DNA from 2 places in the Azonexus hydrophilus genome. Region 2 is predicted to be linked to the other one. Evidence: riboswitches for the same ligand, from Rfam matches in the RefSeq annotation. Region 2 holds a riboswitch; the other holds the start of a gene.
What was found. A riboswitch is a leader RNA that binds a small molecule or an ion and turns the genes downstream of it on or off. The one in region 2 is predicted to bind glycine.
Positions count from the first base shown of each region.

Region 1 (7,379 bases), 370 kb from region 2:
GCGGCACAGCATGTCGTAGGTCGCCTTGTCGCCTTCGGGGATTTCGTTCAATGCCAGCGGCCCGATCATCGCCAGCATCCGGCGCAGCGCCGACAGCATGCCGAGCGCCAGCACATCGACCTTCATCAGGCCGACCGCGTCGAGGTCATCCTTGTCCCACTGGATCACCGTGCGCTCGGCCATTGCCGTGTTCTCGACCGGCACCAGCCGCGCCAGCGGCCCGCGCGACATGACGAAGCCGCCGACATGCTGGGTCAGGTGGCGGGGAAAGCCGCGCAGTTGCTCGGCCAGCCACAGCCACTTGGCGACGCGCGGCGACGCCGGGTCCAGCCCCTGCTCGGCGAAGCGTTCCGGCATCTGTTCGCGCTTGTCCCACCAGGCGAGCGATGCGGTCAGCGCGTCGATGCGGGCGATGTCGAAGCCGAGCGCGCGACCGGCGTCGCGCAACGCGCCCTTGGTCCGGTAGGTGATGACGGCGGCGGCCAGCGCCGTGCGCTCGCGGCCGTATTTTCCGTAGATGTAGGCGATGACCTCGTCGCGCCGCTCGTGCTCGAAATCGACGTCGATGTCGGGCGGTTCGCCGCGCTCCTTGGAGACGAAGCGCTCGAACAGCATCGCCGAGCGCGCCGGGTCGACCTCGGTGACGCCGAGTGCGAAACAGACCGTCGAATTCGCCGCCGAGCCGCGCCCCTGGCAGAGGATGTCGACGCTGCGGGCGAAGCAGACGATGTCGTAGACGGTCAGGAAATAGGCTTCGTACTGCAACTCGGCGATCAGCCGCAATTCGTGCTCGATGCGCTCGCGCACCGCGCCCGGCACGCCCGCCGGGTAGCGCCGGCGCAGCCCGGCTTCGGTTTCGTGGCGCAACCACGAGGTCGGCGTGTGGCCGGCGGGGACGATTTCTTCCGGGTATTCGTAGCGCAACTCGTCCAGCGAAAACGTGCACAAGGCCGCGATGCGCAGCGTTTCGGCCAGCAGTTCGGGCGGATAGAGCCGCGCCAGCCGCAAGCGCGAACGCAAATGCCGCTCGCCATTCGGAAACAGCGCATGCCCCGCGTCGAACACCGAAGTTTTCAGGCGCAGCGCGGTCAGCACATCCTGCACCGGTCGCCGCGCCCGGACATGCATGTGCACATCGCCCGCCGCCACCAGCGGCAGGCCGCAGGCGGCGCCGAGCGCCTGCAGTTCCGCGAGTTTGGCCGCATCGTCCGGGCCGGCGTGCAATTCGACGGCGATCCAGCAACGACCGGGAAAGCGTTCGGCCAGCCAGCGCCCATCGGCGACCGACGGCGTTGCCTCGGGCACCCACAGCACCAGGCAATCGGGCAAGGCGCCGTTCGGCGAGATGGCGTTCAGGTCATGGCGCTGCAGCGTGTAGGCACCCTTCTCCGCCCGCCGCCGGGCGAGCGTGATCAATGCCGAGAGGTTGCCGTAACCCTCCCGGTTCTGCGCCAGAAAGACCAGTTTCAGGCCGTCGACCGTGGTCATCTCGCTGCCAATGACGAGGCGCGTCGCCCCACCCTGCGCCCGGAACGCCTGATGCACGCGCACGACGCCGGCCAGGGAGCACTCGTCGGTCAGCGCCAGCGCCGCATAGCCCTGCGCCACCGCCTGCGCCGCCAGCTCCTCCGGGTGCGAGGCACCGCGCAGGAAGCTGAAGTTGGACAGGCAGTGCAGCTCGGCGTAGTCGGGGAGCGCGGACGGGACGGTCAATGCGGGCCTTTGGCAAACAACTGTATTTTCATACAGTCATTTTAGCCCAGCCTGTGTTTCAGTCCCAGCGCTGCTGGTAGGAAAAGGTCGGCAGCTTCCAGGCGAAACGCAGCGCCAGCATGCGGAAGGCGAAACCAGCGCCGAAGCAGACCAGGGTGATCAAGTCGCTGTCCCAGTCAAGCCCGCGCAAGACCAGGAAGAGTACGCAGACGAACAGCGAGACGCTGGCGTAAAGCTCGCGGCAGAAGACCACCGGCACCTGGTTGCACAGCACGTCGCGCAGCACGCCGCCGGAAATCCCGGTGAGCATGCCGGCCATGATCACAACCACCGGCGGGTAATCGAGTTGCAGCGCGACGTTGCAGCCGATCAGCGAGAAGGCGACCAGGCCGAGCGCATCGAGCATCAGGAAGACGCGCTTCATGTGGTGCATGAAGCGGGCGATCAGCGTCGTCGCCAGACCGGCAAGGATGACCAGATAAACGTACTCGGGATGCTGGGTCCAGCCGATCGGGTAATTGCCGAGCACGACGTCGCGGATCGTGCCGCCGCCGAGCGCTGTAACAAAGGCGATCACGGCGACGCCGAAGAAATCCATGTCGCGGCGGCCGGCGGCCAGCGCGCCGGACATTGCCTCGGCGGCGATGGCGACCAGGTAGACGACCAGCAGCAGATCGAACTGCTTGGTGGCGAGTGGTTGAAAAACGTGGGCGAGACTGTCGAACAGCAAGGCAAACATCAAAAGGACTCCGTCAGAAAGCGGAAACCCCTGAGCGGGTGTTTCCGTGACGCCTCTCCCCCTGTCCTTTTACCTGAGAGTTTCGGCTCCTCGGAGCCTGCCCCTTCGGTGAGTTGCCAAGCGCCGGGACGCTCGCAACTACTCTCCAGCCGGCGAATCATTTCTGCAGTTCGGCATGCCTGAGCGATTATGGGAGTTTGCGCCTTCGGCGGAGCGCTGGCCAAGCAGCGCTCTCTCTCCTGCAGAGTGGCGGATTATCGGCAGCGCCGGGACTACCTGTCAATCGGTTCAGGCGAACAGGCCGGGCAGCTCGGCGTATTCGAGAATAGCAGGACCAGATTCAACTCAAGGGATAGGCCATATGCACCCGTTCCGGGGCCAGCCGACGCAATTCCTGCATGAGTTCCGGCGCAGAAAAGCTGTATTGGTGCGACAACAGCCGCACATAACCGATCACTTGCTCATTGCCGATGCTGTAAATGTGATCGAGCACCGAATACCCCCGCAACGGCAGCGACGGATCGATCGTGAACCACAGGCTACTGCCGTTGTAGCCATTGTGCACTTGTATGTCGCGAATCAGCTGCCAGGGAATCAAGCCTTCGTACCTTAGCGGGTAATGGATGCCCTGCCGGTCGATGCGCACGGCCAAAGACGGCCGCAAGCCGCTGAACAGCACCGCGATGTGGTTCCAGAGCACGTACAGAGAACCGAGCATGAACAGGAAGATGAAAACGATCAGGAAGATAATCAGCAGCCAGTCGAAGAGCGCCGGGCCAAAAACATCCTTGCGCGTCAGCGCAAGCAGCATGACGAGAGAAATGCCGGCAGCAAACCCCAGCAGGAGAATGGCCATCAGCAGCCCAGGATAATTCGGCCTGATCGTCAAGGTATCGGCGTCGTCCATGAGCACCGTCCCTACTCGGCGCCGCGATTTTCAGCCTGGACCGGCTCGGGCACTTGAGCCGGCCTGGCAATCCGGCGTCCAAGCCAGACAACGAGCAGACCTGCGCCTAGGAAAAAGATGCCTTCAATGGCAATCAACCAGGCATAGGCGCGGATTGAGGCATCCGACTTGGCATCCAGCAAAGCAAAGCCGTAAGTCCATAACGAATGTGCCACGCTGAACCAGCCCAGCCATTGCACGACTTTGCCGATTGTCTGATTGCTCAGGCTCATCACGGTCCCCCACCATGGTTTTGATTGACGCAATCGATTGCACCGATCTGCGTGTGGCTCATTCTAAGTCAATCATGGCAGACCCATATAGCAAAAAGCCCGCTGATTAGCGGGCTAAGTGCTTGAATCCATGGCTCCTCGACCTGGGCTCGAACCAGGGACCTACGGATTAACAGTCCGGCGCTCTACCGACTGAGCTATCGAGGAATCTCGCTGCCTGAGCGGCGAAGGCGCGCATTATAGACGTAAAAACCGCACCCGGACCAGACTTTTTCCGCTGTCTTTCAGGCGGTCAGTGGCGGCGCGATCACCACCCGGTTGCGGCCCTGCGCCTTGGCTGCGTACATTGCCTGGTCGCCGCGTCGCATCAGAGACGACAGGCTCTCGCCTGCTCCTTCGGTAATCGCCACGCCAATGCTCACCGTCGGCGTCACCAGCCCTTCGTGGAGTTGGCAGCGTAGCTGCTCCACCGCGACACGCAGCCGCTCGGCCGCCGCGCCTGCCTCGTCGAGCCCGGTTTCCGGCATCAGGATGGCAAATTCCTCACCGCCCAGCCGGGCCAGGCAATCGTTGCCGCGCACGCTTTCGGCGCACACCGCGGCCACCGCCTTGAGCACCTCGTCGCCGGCCAGATGACCATAGGTATCGTTGATCGGCTTGAAGTGGTCGATATCCACCATCAGCAGTGCCAACGGATGGCGGTAACGCGCCGCCCGCTGCAGTTCCACCTCGCCGGTCTCGATGAAATGGCGGCGGTTGGCCAGCCCGGTCAGTGCATCACGCTTGACCTGACGTTCCAGTTCGCTGATCAACTGGTCGTTGCGCTGGCGCAGCAGCAGAGCCTCCAGCGTACTGGCATGGATCTTCAGGCCGACCAGCAGCATCAGCGCAATGTAGAGCAAGCCGAGCGCGGTCAGGCCGACACTGAACAGACTGCCGTCAATCAACGGCGGTCCGACCAGCGCCACCGCCGGCGCCACCAGATCGGACAGCAGCAGGCGCCGGTGCGGATTGCTCATCACCACAGTCAGCGAGATCAAACCCACATGCACCAGCATGACGAACATCAAGCTGCTCAGATCACCCGGCTGATAAGCCCAGACCACGATGGACGACCACATCGCCATGTGCGCCCCGTGCGCCAGCGCAATCCGCCGCGCCCAGTGTCCGGCCTCCTCGACCGGCGCACGACGGAAGCGCAGATACACGCTCACATAGACCGCGATCACCACCAGTTCCACGCCCGCCCACAGCACCGCCTGCCATACCGGCACCCACAAGGTCAGCAGCGCTGCCACCACGACGGTCAGTGGCGGTGCCAGAAAACGGTCGTGCAGATGATTGTCGACGTACAGTCGCAATTGATGCCAGCGCACAGCGGCGCCATTGACTTCTTCCATGCCCCTCCCCGAATCGGCGACAACTTCGGCCAAGGCCCATGTTAGCGCACAAGGCAGCGGACCATCATTATGCAGGGTAATTCCCCTGACAAAACCCAAGCGCCGGACTATCCTTCGGATTCCGGACCACCCCGAAACCACGACCCCCATGCTCCCGGCCCTCAGCGAGATACACTGGTATGTGGATCATCCTCATTCCTGCTGGCAATGATCGGCACCGTCTTCAAGAACAACATGCGCGAAAAAACCCTGTCCAGATTCATTGTCCTGGCAATCCTACTTGGCGTAGTCAGCTACATACTCGGTCTCAGCGACTTGCTTTCTGACGCTGACCTGAAAATCCAATTCAGATACGTCTTCATGTGTGCTTTGGGTGTAACGCCGTTACTGATAATGGTGAAGATCGTTTCGCGCTTATCCCTGGAGGCGCTCAAGGGAACGCGGCTGTCGACGCTTGAAGGCATGTTCATGCTCTACTATTTATTCCTGTCCAAGGAAGCACGTGAAGCTTGGCGAGCTTATATAGAAGAACAGAAAGCAAAGGAGACAAAATGAGCGTCAAGATCATCGGCCTGATCCGCCTGAAAGACCCGGCAGCCTTCGAAACCTACCGCAGCCAGGTCGGCGCCACCGTCGAACGCCACGGCGGCAGCGTCGTCGCCCGTGGCACGGTCGACAAGACATACTGGAACCAACTCGCCTGCACACCCTTCGAGGCCTACGTCGAACTCAGCTTCCCGAGCGCCGAAGATGCCGACCGCTGGGCTGCCAGTCTGGAATATCAGGCCATCGTGCCTGTCCGGACTGAAGCGATGGATTTGATGCTATTTCGGGTTGTTGGGTAGGGGGAAAGGCGCTGAAGTTCGTTGGACCTTTCGCCTGCAATCGGCCAACTGCGGCCATACAAAAAATTTCTGCAAAGCAGACGCTCGACAAGATGTCCGTTGCATGAATGGTTGATTGCAGCCATCAACGCCACATGGATCAGTCGAGCTGAGCAGCAAAATGCAGCAAAACCTTCGGACAACAAAAAGCCCACTCCGAAAAGTGGGCTTTTTGCTTGAGTCCTGGCTCCTCGACCTGGGCTCGAACCAGGGACCTACGGATTAACAGTCCGGCGCTCTACCGACTGAGCTATCGAGGAAAAGTCTCGCCGGGTGGCGAGCGGCGCGAATTATAACCAGCTTTTTGGAAAAGGCCTAGTGGTCGCCGTCTTCATCGGTTATTGGGGTGTTTTCCGGATTTTCCGGGGGAAGCGCTGCGGCCTGGGCCAATTGCGCCTGACGGGCTTCGCGCAGGCTCGGGGTTTCCAGGCTGATGCGGCCGAGGGTGCCGGTACGGTAATCGTTGAGCAGGATGCCGGCGGCTTTTTCGAGGTCGAGTTCGCCGCCGCGGCCCTTGATCAGGCAGCCGCGCTTTTTGGCGATGCCTTCGAGCACGGCGACCGCGTCCATGCCCTGCAGGTCGAAGCCGTAGCGGGCCTTGAGCAGCGCCGGGTAGTGGTCGAGCAGGTAGCCGGCGAGCCAGGTGGCGACTTCATCGTCGATGTAAGCGTTGACGCCGACCGAGTGGCTGGCGGCCATCATCAGGCCGTCGATCGGGTGGTCGATCTTCGGCCAGAGCATGCCCGGCGTGTCGTAGATGGTCAGCCGCGAGCTGATGTCGATGCGCTGCTGGCTCTTGGTCACCGCCGGCTGGTCGCCGACGGCGGCGACCTTCTTCTTGACCAGCGCGTTCATCAGCGTCGATTTGCCGACGTTGGGGATGCCCATGATCATCAGTCGCAGCGGCTTGACCGCGTCGTTGCGGTGCGGCGCCAGCTTCTGCGCCAGGCCGGGAATCTTGGCGACGTCGCCGGCCTTCTTGCACGAGATGGCGACCGCCATCACGCCCGGCTGCTTGCCGAAGTATTCCAGCCAGGCCTTGGTCACCGCCGGGTCGGCGATGTCGGCCTTGTTCAGCAGCTTCAGGCAGGGGCGCTGGCGGAAGGTGCGCAGCTCGTGAATCATCGGGTTGCTGGACGCCTGCGGCAGGCGGGCGTCGAGCACTTCGACGACGACGTCGGCCATGGCCAGCGTCTCGCCCGCTTTCTTGCGGGCCTGGGTCATGTGACCGGGGAACCATTGAATCGACATCGTTCAGCCTCCGGTCACGGGCGGGAAGAAGGCAATTTCGTCGCCGGCCTTGACCGGCGCGTCGGCCTTGCACATTTCCTGGTTGACCGCGCAGCGCAGGTTCTTGGCGGTCGCCAGTTCGGCCCTGCCCTGCCCGACCAGCCAGTCGCGCAACTGGCCAACGGTGGCGACGCCGGCCGGCAACTCGACGGTTTCGCCGGCAGTACCGAAGGC
Region 1 is NZ_CP151406.1:2,198,914-2,206,292, forward strand. Features, by position in the region: gene AADV58_RS10630 (error-prone DNA polymerase) at 1-1,713, opposite strand, end outside; gene AADV58_RS10635 (trimeric intracellular cation channel family protein) at 1,772-2,386, opposite strand; glycine riboswitch at 2,609-2,704, opposite strand; gene AADV58_RS10640 (hypothetical protein) at 2,793-3,359, opposite strand; gene AADV58_RS10645 (hypothetical protein) at 3,371-3,631, opposite strand; tRNA gene AADV58_RS10650 (tRNA-Asn) at 3,763-3,838, opposite strand; gene AADV58_RS10655 (GGDEF domain-containing protein) at 3,916-5,031, opposite strand; gene AADV58_RS10660 (hypothetical protein) at 5,266-5,586, shown strand; gene AADV58_RS10665 (DUF1330 domain-containing protein) at 5,583-5,876, shown strand; tRNA gene AADV58_RS10670 (tRNA-Asn) at 6,100-6,175, opposite strand; gene ylqF (ribosome biogenesis GTPase YlqF) at 6,231-7,166, opposite strand; gene moaD (molybdopterin converting factor subunit 1) at 7,170-7,379, opposite strand, start outside.
Region 1: linked by a shared signal. The riboswitch ahead of AADV58_RS10635 (trimeric intracellular cation channel family protein) and the one ahead of gcvT (glycine cleavage system aminomethyltransferase GcvT) in region 2 are both predicted to bind glycine.

Region 2 (7,379 bases):
GCCGTGCGGGATGGCGAAGGTCTTGTGCAGGTTCATGTGGCTGACGTCGGCGCCGATGAAGCCGGGCGAGGTCAGGCCGACCTGGGCGTTGAGGTTGGCGCCGTCCATGTATACCTGGCCGCCGTTGGCATGGACGATGGCGCAGATCTCGCGAACCGCTTCCTCGAACACGCCGTGCGTCGATGGGTAGGTGATCATCAGGCAGGCCAGGTCGTCCTTGTGTTCCTCAGCCTTGGCCTTGAGGTCGGCGACATCGACGTTGCCGTTGTCGTCGCAATCGACGACGACGACCTGCATGTTGCACATCTGGGCGGTGGCCGGGTTGGTGCCGTGCGCCGATTTCGGGATCAGGCAGACCTTGCGGTGCGCTTCGCCACGGCTGGCGTGGTAGCGGGCAATCGCCACCAGGCCGGCGTATTCGCCCTGGGCGCCGGAGTTCGGCTGCATGCAGATGGCGTCGAAGCCGGTCACCGTCTTCAGCCATTCGGTCAGGCCGGCGATCATCTCGTGGTAGCCGGCGACTTGCTCGCGCGGGGCGAACGGGTGGATGCCGCCGAATTCCGGCCAGGTGACCGGGATCATTTCGCTGGTCGCGTTCAGCTTCATCGTGCACGAGCCGAGCGAGATCATCGAATGGTCGAGCGCCAGGTCCTTGTTCTGCAGCGACTTCAGGTAGCGCAGCATCTCGTGCTCGGTGTGGTGCGTGTTGAACACCGGGTGCGCGAGGATCGCGTCATCGCGCAGCAGGGCGGCCGGCAGCGCCGGGTCGGCGGCGGCGAGCTGAGCGTCGAAGGTTTCCATGTCGAGCGTGACCTGGGTGATCAGCTTGAACAGTTCGGCAACATCGTTGCGCGTCGTCGTTTCGTCGAAGGAGACGCCGAGGACGCCGGCCGAGACGCGGCGCAGGTTGTAGCCGGCGGCGACAGCCGCCTGATGGATGCTCTCGGCGCGGGCGCCGAGGTCGATATGGACGGTGTCGAAGAACTGCCCGGTGAGCAGCTTGACGCCGGCGCGCTTGAGGCCTTCGGCGAGGATCGCGGTCAGCCGGTGGATGCGCGTGGCGATCGTCTTCAGGCCTTGCGGGCCGTGGTAAACGGCGTACATGCCGGCCATGTTGGCGAGCAGTACCTGCGAGGTGCAGATGTTGGAATTGGCCTTCTCGCGGCGGATGTGCTGTTCGCGCGTCTGCAGCGTCATGCGGTAGGCAGTCTTGCCGCGTGCGTCCTTGGAAACGCCGATGATGCGGCCCGGCATCGAGCGGACGAAGGCTTCGCGGGTGGCGAAGAAGGCGGCGTGCGGGCCACCGAAGCCCATCGGGATACCGAAGCGCTGGCTCGAACCGAGGGCGATGTCGGCGCCCATGGCGCCCGGCGACTTGAGCAGCACCAGCGCCATCAGGTCGGCGGCGACGGCGACCGTGGTGCCGCGTGCCTTGAGGCCGGCGATGATCGCGCTGAGGTCGCGCACTTCACCGTTGTCGTTCGGGTACTGGAGCAGGGCGCCGAAGAATTCTTCGTCTTTTACCGTGTCGACCGCAGCGATCACCAGTTCGAAGCCGAAGTAGGCGGCGCGCGTCTTGACCACGTCGATGGTCTGCGGGAAGCAGGCGGCGTCGACCAGGAAGCGGTTCGACTTCGACTTGGAAACGCGGCGGGCCATCGTCATGGCTTCGGCGGCGGCGGTGGCTTCGTCGAGCAGCGAGGCGTTGGCGATTTCCAGCCCGGTCAGGTCGACGACCATCTGCTGGAAGTTCATCAGCGCTTCCAGGCGGCCCTGGGCGATTTCGGCCTGGTAGGGCGTGTAGGCGGTGTACCAGCCGGGGTTTTCCATGACGTTGCGCAGGATCACCTTGGGCGTCAGCGTGTCGTAGTAGCCCATGCCGATGCACGACTTCTGGATCACGTTCTTGCTGGCGATCGCCTTCAGGTCGGCGAGTGCCTCGTGTTCGCGGCGCGGGGCCGGCAGCGGCAGGTCAGCCGGCAGGCGGATGGCGGCCGGGACGGTCTGGTCGATCAGCTGGTCGAGGCTGGCGGCACCGATGGTGGCCAGCATCTCGGTCATTTCAGTGGTGCAGGGGCCGATGTGACGGTCGATGAATTCGTCGTGCTGCTCCAGGGCGCTCAAGGGCAGGGTCTTCATGTGGATTGTTTCTCGCGGGGGCTATGCAGCGGAACAGCCCGGCCGGTTACGGTCGACCGGGCTGGTGGAGGAAAAACGGCGGGCCGGGATCAGGCGGCGTCGGCGACAGCCTGGTAGGCGGCGGCGTCAAGCAGGGCGTCGACATCGGCGATGTTGTCCGGGGTCATCTTGAACAGCCAGGCGGCGTAGGCGTCGGCATTGACCGACTCCGGCGCATCGACGGCGGCCTGGTTGACTTCGGTGACGGTGCCGGCGATCGGCGCGTACACGTCGGCGGCGGCCTTGACCGACTCGACCACGGCGATTTCCTTCTCGGCATCGTAATGGGCGCCGACTTCCGGCAGCTCGACGAAGACCAGATCACCCAGGGCTTCCTGCGCGTGGTCGGAAATGCCGACGGTGACGGTGCCATCGGCGTTCTTCAGGACCCACTCGTGGGAGGCGGCGTACTTGAGGTTGGACGGGACGTTGGACATGGTTTTCTCCTGAGTGGGGTGAATTAGATGACAGCTTTGCCGTTGCGGGCGAATACGGGTTTGGTGACCTTGGCCTTGAGCAGTTTGCCGCGAATGTCGACCTCGACTTGATCGCCGATGGCGACGCCGAGTGGCAGGCGGGCGAGGGCGATGGATTGCTGCAGCGTCGGCGAGAAGCTGCCGGAGGTGATCTCGCCGTCGCCGTGGGCGGTGACGACTTTCTGATGGCCGCGCAGCACGCCCTTGTCGAGCAGGATCAGGCCAAGGAACTGTTTCTGCTGGCCGTTGGCGGCCAGTGCGGCACGGCCGACGAAATCGCGCTCGTCCTTCATGGCGACGGTCCAGGCCAAGCCGGCGTCGAGCGGGGAAACCGTCTCGTCCATATCCTGGCCGTAGAGATTCATGCCGGCTTCCAGGCGCAGCGTGTCGCGGGCGCCCAGGCCGCAAGGCGCGACGCCGGCTACCTTGAGCGCGTTCCACACGGCTTCGGCTTCGCTGGCCGGGAGCATGATCTCGTAGCCGTCTTCGCCGGTGTAACCGGTGCTGGCGATGAAATACTGATCGACTTCGGCGGCGAAGAAGGGTTTCAGGCCTTCGCTCGCGGCCTTCACTTGCGGCAGCACCTGCCACACCTTGGCGCGGGCGTTCGGGCCCTGGACGGCGATGATGCCGAGATTGTCGGCGCCGTCGCGGCGCTGGGTGATGCTGACGTCCATCTTCCATTCGGCGGCCTTGGCCTGCATCCAGGCCAGATCCTTGTCGGCGGTGCCGGCATTGACCACCAGGCGGAACTTGGTGTCGGTGAGGAAATAGATGATCAGGTCATCGATGACGCCGCCGGCCTCGTTGAGCATGGCGGCGTAGAGCGCCTTGCCGGAAACGGTCAGCTTGGCGACGTCGTTGGCGACCAGGCGCGAGAGGAAGGGGCGGCAATCGGCGCCGACCAGATCGACCGGGCACATGTGCGAGACGTCGAACATGCCGCAGTCGTTACGGACGGCGTGGTGCTCCTCGATCTGCGAACCGTAGTTGACCGGCATGTCCCAGCCGCCGAAATCGACCATTCGGGCGCCAAGTGCGCGATGGGCGGCATTCAAGACCGTTTGCTTCAGCATATCAATCCTTTACTGACGTTTGTTAACGTCGATTCTGGAAACAGAAAAGGGGTGAAACGTAAAACTCGCGTTTTGCGTTTCACCCCTCTGTCCTCGATACCTGAGAGATTTGCCCCATCGGTGGGCGCTGTCTACGCCGCTCTCCAGAGTTTCAGGGGGCGACATGCGCATTGCCAGCGATACGGTGTCGACTGCGCCTCGTCGTGCTATTCGCACTGTCTTCGGCTTGTCTTCGTGTCTCGCAGCCAATGCGCATGCCGCCTGGCCTCATCTTGTGGTCCTTTTGCCTGAGCGTTTTCGGGTGAAATTGCGCCTTCGGCGGCAGACGGATCTGCGCTCTCCCACAGGATGGCTCGCACTATATCCGGTCGTGGCTGTCCAATCAATATGTTGCGCCGCACAAGGCGTCTCGGTGAGGGGCGGCCTTCGTGCTAAACTCCGCGTTTGCCCGTGTCTTGCCATCCGTGAACCCAGCCAATTTCGATTTTCATTGCCATTCGTCCGTGTCCGACGGTTTGTTGCCGCCGGCGGTGGTGGCGCGCCGGGCGGCGGATAACGGTGTCGATTTCTGGGCCTTGACCGATCACGACGATATCGGCGGCTTGGCGCCAGCGGCGGAAGCCGCGGCAGAAGCCGGGATGCGCTTCGTTCCCGGGGTGGAGATTTCCATCGAGTGGCGGGAAACGCCGATCCATATCGTCGGTCTCGGCTTCGATCCGGCCAATCCGGTGCTGGTCGGCGGCCTCGAAGCGCTGCGCAGCGGTCGTCTCGAGCGCGCCCGGCGGATGGGCGAGGCGCTTGACGCCATCGGCATTCATGGCGTCTTCGAAGGGGCCATGGGCTACGTGACCAATCCGAACCTGATTTCGCGCGCCCATTTTGCCCGCTATCTCGTCTCCATCGGCATCGCCCGGGATATTTCCGGGGTGTTCCAGTATTACCTGGCACCCGGCAAGCCTGGCTATGTCGACCACCGTTGGGCTTCCCTGGCCGATGCGCTGGGCTGGATTCACGCGGCCGGCGGTGTCGCCGTGGTGGCCCATCCCGGGCGCTACAGAATGTCCGGTGGTGACATGCGCAAGTTCCTCGACGAGTTCAAGGATCTGGGCGGGCAGGCGATCGAGGTGGCCAGTGGCAGCCATTCGCCCGACCACCTGCTGCATTTTGCCCGGCTGGCACGCCATTACGCTTTTCATGCCTCGCGCGGCTCGGATTTTCACGGGCCGGACGAGAGTTACGTCGACCTCGGTCGGGCGGCACCGCTGCCGCCGGACCTCAAGCCGGTCTGGCGCCTGATCGATTGAAACCATGGCCCGCGTCGTCAATATCCATCCCGATTCCCCGCAGCAGCGCCTGCTTGCCCAGGCGGCCGACTTCATCCGCAAGGGCGCCATCGTCGCCTTGCCGACGGACTCCTGTTACGCACTGGCTTGTCATCTGGGTGACAAGGAAGCGCTCGACCGCATCCGCCTGATCCGCCAGATGGACGAGCGTCACCACCTCACGCTGATGGTTCGCGACCTCTCCGAGATCGCCCATTTCGCGCGTGTCGACAACGCCCAGTACCGCTTGCTCAAGGCGGCAACGCCGGGCAGCTACACCTTCATCCTCGAAGGCAGCAAGGAGTTGCCGCGCCGGGTCATGCACCCCAAGCGCAAGACCATCGGTGTGCGCGTGCCGGATCACCCGGTCGCCCTGGCCTTGCTGGAAGAGTTGCAGGAACCCCTGCTGACGACGACGCTGCAGTTGCCGGGTGAGGACAGTCCGCTGACCGAGGGCTGGGAAATTCTCGACCGTCTCGACGACCAGCTTGAACTAATCCTCGATGCCGGCACCTGCGGTATCGAACCGACCACCGTCATCGACCTGACCGGTTCGGCGCCCGAACTGGTTCGCGCCGGTCGCGGCCCGCTCGCCCCGTTCGGATTCGACTGAACATGCTCGACATCAACGCCCTGATCCAGACCATCGCCATCGCTGCATTGCCGGTGATCTTCGCGATCACCCTGCACGAAGCGGCGCACGGTTACGCGGCCCGCCATTTCGGCGATCCGACCGCCTGGCAGATGGGGCGGATCAGCCTGAATCCGCTGCGCCACATCGATCCGATCGGTACCATCCTGATTCCGGTCGCCATTCTCGTCTTCTCGGCGGGCAGCTTCCTGTTCGGTTACGCCAAGCCGGTACCGGTCGATTTCACCCGCCTGCGCAATCCCAAGCGCGACATGCTCTGGGTAGCTGCCGCCGGGCCGGCTGCCAACCTGTTCATGGCATTGTGCTGGGCCTTCATGCTCAAGCTGGCCTGGGAAATGCCCAGCACCGATTTCACCGTGCCGCTGTCCGAGATGAGCAAGATCGGCATCGTCATCAATTGCGTGCTCATGGTGCTCAACCTTTTACCCTTGCCGCCGCTTGACGGCGGGCGCATCGCCGTCAGCCTGTTGCCGCACCGCCTGGCCTGGCAGTTCTCGCGCATCGAGCCGTGGGGCTTCCCGATTTTGCTGGTCCTGCTGTTCACCGGTATCCTCAGCGACATCATGAGCCCGCTGGTGCTTTTCTCGGCGCGCGCCATCGAAACAATTTTCGGTCTTTACTAAACGACAAACAGCTATGTACGCAGAACGTGTCCTTTCCGGCATGCGTCCCACCGGGGCGCTGCATCTCGGCCATTACCACGGCGTCCTCAAGAACTGGGTTGAACTGCAGCAGGAATATCCCTGTCTGTTCTTCGTTGCCGACTGGCACGCCCTGACGACCCAGTACGACAATCCCCAGAACATCGAGAAGGCAACCTGGGACATGGTTATCGACTGGCTGGCGGCCGGTGTCGATCCCAATCAGGCGACCCTGTTCATCCAGTCGCGCGTGCCCGAGCATGCCGAACTGCACCTGCTGCTGTCGATGATGACGCCGCTCGGCTGGCTGGAGCGCGTGCCGACCTACAAGGATCAACAGGAAAAGCTGTCGAACAAGGATCTGTCGACCTACGGTTTCCTCGGTTACCCGTTGCTGCAGGCGGCCGACATCCTCATCTACCGCGCCGACAAGGTGCCGGTCGGCGAGGACCAGGTGCCGCACATCGAGTTCTCGCGCGAAATTGCCCGCCGCTTCAACCACCTCTACGGCCGCGAACCCGGATTCGAGGACAAGGCCCGCGAGGCGGTCAAGAAGCTCGGCAGCAAGCGCGCCCGCCTGTATGAAGAACTGCGCACCCGCTACCAGCAGGAAGGTCAGCGCGAAGCGCTCGAACAGGCGCATGCCGTGCTCGACGAAATCCAGCACCTGTCGGTGGCCGACCGCGAACGCCTGTTCGGCTACCTCGAAGGTACCGGCAAGATGATCCTTGCCGAGCCGGGGGCATTGCTCACCGCTGCGTCGCGCATGCCGGGCCTGGACGGGCAGAAGATGTCCAAGTCCTACGCCAACACCATCACCATGCGCGAATCGGAAGACTCGGTCGCCAAGAAGGTTAAGAGCATGCCGACCGACACCAATCGCGTGCGCCGCACCGATCCGGGCGATCCGGCACGCTGCCCGGTGTGGCAACTGCACCAGGTGTACACCGACGAAGCCACGCGGGCGACGCTGGAGCAGGGCTGCCGCACCGCCGGTATCGGCTGCATCGACTGCAAGCAGCCGGTGATCGAAG
Region 2 is NZ_CP151406.1:1,824,064-1,831,442, forward strand. Features, by position in the region: gene gcvP (aminomethyl-transferring glycine dehydrogenase) at 1-2,139, opposite strand, end outside; gene gcvH (glycine cleavage system protein GcvH) at 2,229-2,615, opposite strand; gene gcvT (glycine cleavage system aminomethyltransferase GcvT) at 2,639-3,730, opposite strand; glycine riboswitch at 3,808-3,887, opposite strand; glycine riboswitch at 3,996-4,084, opposite strand; gene AADV58_RS08780 (3',5'-nucleoside bisphosphate phosphatase) at 4,195-5,034, shown strand; gene AADV58_RS08785 (L-threonylcarbamoyladenylate synthase) at 5,039-5,665, shown strand; gene AADV58_RS08790 (site-2 protease family protein) at 5,677-6,327, shown strand; gene AADV58_RS08795 (tryptophan--tRNA ligase) at 6,341-7,379, shown strand, end outside.